DNA from 2 places in the Nocardiopsis mwathae genome. Region 1 is predicted to be linked to the other one. Evidence: riboswitches for the same ligand, from Rfam matches in the RefSeq annotation. Region 1 holds a riboswitch; the other holds the start of a gene.

Evidence for each region. A riboswitch is a leader RNA that binds a small molecule or an ion and turns the genes downstream of it on or off. The one in region 1 is predicted to bind cobalamin.
Region 2: linked by a shared signal. The riboswitch ahead of metE (5-methyltetrahydropteroyltriglutamate--homocysteine S-methyltransferase) and the one ahead of HNR23_RS23455 (ribonucleoside-diphosphate reductase subunit alpha) in region 1 are both predicted to bind cobalamin.

Annotation. Positions count from the first base shown of each region.
Region 1 covers NZ_JACHDS010000001.1:5,349,633-5,352,092, reverse strand. Annotated here, with positions in the region: gene HNR23_RS23455 (ribonucleoside-diphosphate reductase subunit alpha) at 1-1,558, opposite strand, end outside; cobalamin riboswitch at 1,719-1,973, opposite strand; gene HNR23_RS23450 (HAD family hydrolase) at 2,073-2,460, shown strand, end outside.
Region 2 covers NZ_JACHDS010000001.1:1,346,450-1,348,909, reverse strand. Annotated here, with positions in the region: gene metE (5-methyltetrahydropteroyltriglutamate--homocysteine S-methyltransferase) at 1-1,212, opposite strand, end outside; cobalamin riboswitch at 1,411-1,596, opposite strand; gene HNR23_RS05415 (polysaccharide deacetylase family protein) at 1,991-2,460, shown strand, end outside.

The DNA.
Region 1 (2,460 bases):
CGACCGGCCGGTGCCGCATGTTGGCCCGCTCGGCCTCGGGGATCGTGTAGAAGTTCACGTCGATGACGTTGTCCAGCATGCGCACCGCGGTGTGCACTGTGCGGCGCAGCCGCTCGGCGTCGATACCGTCCTCGGTCACGTGCTGGGCGAGGTTGACCGAGCCGAGGTTGCACACGGCGACCTCGTCGGCGTCGGTGTTCAGCGTGATCTCGGTGCACAGGTTGGACGAGTGCACCACCCCGGTGTGCTGCTGCGGCGAACGCAGGTTGCACGGGTCCTTGAAGGTGATCCAGGGGTGCCCGGTCTCGAACAGCATGGTGAGCATGCGCCGCCACAGGTCGACGGCGCGCACCCGCCGCCACACCTTGACCTCGCCGGCGTCGGCGGCCCGCTCGTAGGCGGTGTAGGCCTCGGCGAACGCGGTCCCGTACTTCTCGTGCAGGTCGGGCACCTCGTCGGGGGAGAACAGCGTCCACTCGCCGTCGGCCTCGACCCGCTGTAGGAACAGGTCGGGCACCCAGTTGGCGGTGTTCATGTCGTGCGTGCGGCGCCGCTCGTCGCCGGTGTTCTTGCGCAGGTCGAGGAATTCCTCGATGTCGATGTGCCACGTCTCCAGGTACGCACAGACGGCGCCCTTCCTTTTTCCACCCTGATTGACAGCCACGGCTGTATCGTTGGCGATCTTGAGGAAGGGGACGACGCCCTGGCTCTGGCCGTTGGTGCCCTTGATGTGGGCGCCGATGCCGCGGACCGGGGTCCAGTCGTTGCCCAGGCCGCCGGAGTACTTGGACAGCAGGGCGTTGTTGCTGATGCCGTGGAAGATCGACTGCAGGTCGTCGCCGACCGTGGTCAGGAAGCAGGAGGACAGCTGGGCACGCTGGGTGCCGGCGTTGAAGAGGGTCGGCGTGGAGCACATGAAGTCGAACGACGACAGCAGGCTGTAGAACTCGATGGCGCGCGCCTCGCGGTCGTCCTCGTTGAGGGCCAGGCCCATGGCGACGCGCATGAAGAACGCCTGCGGCAGCTCGTAGCGCGTCCCGCCGCTGTGCAGGAAGTAGCGGTCGTAGAGCGTCTGCAGGCCCAGGAAGGTGAAGTCCAGGTCGCGCTCGGGACGCAGGGCGGCGCCGAGGCGGGCGAGGTCGAAGGTGGCCAGCCGCGGGTCGAGCTGGCCCAGCTCCACGCCGCGGGTGACATAGGCCTTGAGGTAGTCGGTGTAGCGGTCGGCCATCTGGGCCTGGTCGGCCTCGTCGAAGGTGCCGGAGAGGAAGGTCAGCGCCTCGCGGCGGAGCTTGTCCAGCAGGAGGCGGGCGGCGACGTGCGAGTAGCCGGGGTCGGCCTCGACGAACGTGCGCGCCGCCATGACCAGCGCGAGCTCCAGTTCCGCGGGGCCGATGCCCGGGTAGAGGCCGCGCCGTGTCTCCTCGATGACCGTCTCGGCCGACACCCCCGTCAGCCCGGCGCACGCCTCGTGTACGACCTGCCTGACCCGCTCCATCGGATCGCTCGCGGGAACCGCGCGCGCGGGCTGTGCCGCGGCAACGTCGAGATCGAGGGTCATGGTGGCTCCAACCAGGTAGACGACAACCGGTTGGGGTGTCGAAGGTCGGCGCGCACCAGAACACGCGGGAACAGACCGTCCCGCACCGTGTTCGGCGGGAGGTTCATCCCCTGATTCGTCGCGGCGGCCCGCCCTCGAAGCCCCGTTACCGTGCACGCCGGACGCGTACACACCGATGGCAGGTCTTCGGACTCGCGGGCGTTGGAGGGCGCGCTGCGGCCCGTGTGGGGCCTTGGTCCTCCGCCTACCGGCCATCGGCTTCCCGGGGGCCATGGCGTGGCGCCCAGTGCCGTCGGGATGGCGTTCGTTCCCGCTCACCGCTGCGGGGCAGTCCCGGATTCGCACCGGGTTCCCTCTTGCCTCACCCCCGTCGAACGACGCGACGGGCTGGTGAACCATCAGCGGGAGAGATACTACATCTTGTGGCCGCCGATCGGGAACACCTCAACATAGGGGCGTGTCGGGGTGAAAATCAGGTCGCGGAGCGTTCTGGGTCCGTGATACACGAGAGGGTGTGTCCGACAGCGCGATGAACCACCTGCACGTGTTCGACATGGACGGCACCCTGCTCAAGGGTACGAGCGCCAGCCTGGAGATCGCACGGGTCACCGGCACCCGGGCGGAACTGCGCGCCCTGGAACGGGCCCTGGCCGACGGCGAGATCGACACCCGCGGCTTCGCGGCCGCGCTGCCCGGGATCTGGCCGATGCTCACCGACGGGCTCGTCGAACAGGCGTTCCGAGACGGCCCCTTCCTCGACGGAATCGCCGACGTGTGCGGGGATATCCGCGCGCAAGGCGGGCGTTCGCTGGTGATCACCATGTCCCCCGACTTCTACGCCGAGCGGCTGCTCGACTTCGGTTTCGACGAGGTCGTCGCCTCCCGGTTCCCGGCGCTGCCGT
Region 2 (2,460 bases), 4.0 Mb from region 1:
GCGGGCACGCACCCGGGGGTTGACGAACGCCGCTGTGTCCGGTGCCGAGGTGCGCGCCCGTTCCAGCTCGGCGGCGATGCCCCCGTCTCCGGCCGAGAGCGCCCGGCCGAGCAGCACGACCTCGTCCACCTTCTGCCGGGCGAAGGCCAGGCGCTCGCGGATCACCGGGTCCAGGTCGGTCTCGGCGTCCAGGTCGATGGGGACGTGCAGCAGGGAGCAGGAGGTGCCGACGACGACGCGGTCGGCCAGGCCCAGCAGCGAGCCCAGGGTGGACAGCGCCTTGGGGAGGTCGGCGCGCCAGACGTTGCGCCCGTCGACGACGCCGGCCACCAGGGTCTTGCCGCCCAGACCGGAGACGGCGGCGACCTCGTCCACCGACTCCGGGCCGGCGACCAGGTCCAGGCCGATACGCTCCACGCCGGTGCGCTTGAGGACGTCGAGCGCAGCGGTTCCGATGGACCCGAAGTAGGTGGCGACGAAGAGCTCCGGACGGTCGGTGAGCTCACCGAGCCGGGTGTAGGCCCGCTCCAGCGCGACGGGTTCGGCGCGGCCGTCGTCGGTCGCCAGGATCGGCTCGTCCAGCTGCACCTGGTGCGCTCCTGCGGCGGCCAGGCGGGCGAGGAGTTCGGCGTAGCAGCCCAGCAGGTCGTCGAGCAGGTCCAGCGGCCGCCAGCCCTCCGGAGCGTCGGCGGCGGGCTTGGCCAGCATCAGGAAGGTGAGCGGGCCGACGATGACCGGATGCGTCCGGATGCCCAGCCCCTTGGCCTGGGTGAACTCCGAGAGTGGTTTGGCGGGGTCGGCCAGGCGCGGCCGCCGGCCGGGGGCGAGTTCGGGGACCAGGTAGTGGTAGTTCGTGTCGAACCACTTGGTCATCTCCAGGGGGGCGACGTCGTCGGCGCCCCGGGCCATGGCGAAGTAGCGCCGCAGCTCGGCCTCGCGGCCCTCCCCGGCGAAGGCCGGGGTGCGGAACCGCTCGGGCACGAGGTCGAAGAGGACCGCGGTGTCGAGCATGTGGTCGTAGTAGGAGAAGGTGTTGGCGGGGATCTCCGCCACCCCGGCGTCGCGCAGCGTCTCCCAGACGCCGCGGCGCAGTCGGGCGGCGACGGCGTCCAGTTCGGAGACGGTGGTGCGTCCCCTCCAGTAGGCCTCACTCGCGCGCTTGAGCTCGCGGTCCGGGCCGATGCGGGGGTAGCCGAGCACGGTCGTCGTCATCGGACACCACCGCCGCGGAACGGGGTTCGGATAGTCATCTGGCTCTGTCTCTCCCTCGTCGAACAGCCGTCGGCGGTCCGGCCGTACCGTTCGGGGGAGCAGCGCGGGAGCACGGGTGCACGCGTGGCGCCCGCCGCCCTCGGCCCTCCCTCGGGGCACGTGGACCTACCGCGGACGCGGGCGCGTCCGCGGGCGGAGGGCAGGTATTCGGACTCGTGGGCATGCGCACCGGATGTCCGGTACGCGACCTACCGGCCGCCGCTTCCCAGGCGTTTCGGCCCAGTGCTGTTGACGGCTGTCGTTCCCACTCACCGCTGCGGGGCAGTCCCGGATTCGCACCGGGTTCCCTCTTACGACACGCCCGGCGGATGCCATGCGTGTACCGACCGCGGCTGCCAGTATAGGGACGCGCCCGCGGGCGCTTGAGTCCGACATGCCACCATCCGCCCGAATCATCCCTCTTGCTGGGGTTTTGCGTTCCGGTCAGCGGGTGTTGACGCTCTTATTGCCTGTCAGCACAGCGGGCGGCCCCTCTGCCGTTCTAAGCTCGTTGCGTGGGCCCGGTTCCACCTCCGGAACTCCCCCAGGCGAAGGCGATCCGGACCCCTGCTCGACCGAGATTTCGGGTCTGAAGAACTCCCCAAAAATGCGAAAGACGTTCCTTCCCTTGCAGACAGATCCAGGCGGCTCCCACACGCCGTTCACCACGCCCCATTCGCCCGCGCCGACCGCGGCCGGTCGGCGCACCCCACGCCTGCCTCGGGTCTTCGCCCCGCTCGTGGTCGCACTCGCGACCGCCCTGGCGCTCGGCGCCTGTACCTCGCCCGATGCCGAACGACGGTCGGATCAGCCCGAGCGCGCCAAGGCCACCGGTGAGGCCGACGAGCTCACCGTCGTCGATCTCGACAACGTCCCGGACGTCACCGAGGAGAAGAAGGAGACCGAGGAGAACGGTGTCACGGCGTCGCTGAGCTACCCCAAGGTCCCCAACGCCGACCCGCTCGCCAAGCGGCTCGACGAGATCACCGACCGGGAGCGGGACGACTTCCTCGGGGCCGTCCCCAAGGCCGAGTCCATCAAGATCGGGTGGAACCTGAGCGTCGCCGGCGACGACGTCATGGCCGTGCGGCTGACCCAGGACGAGAAGGACGACGAGGGCGAGCGCACCGCCTGGGCCACCTACTGGTACGACACGGCGACCGGGACCACCGCCTACTCCACCGAACTGCTGGCAGGGCAGCAGGAGCT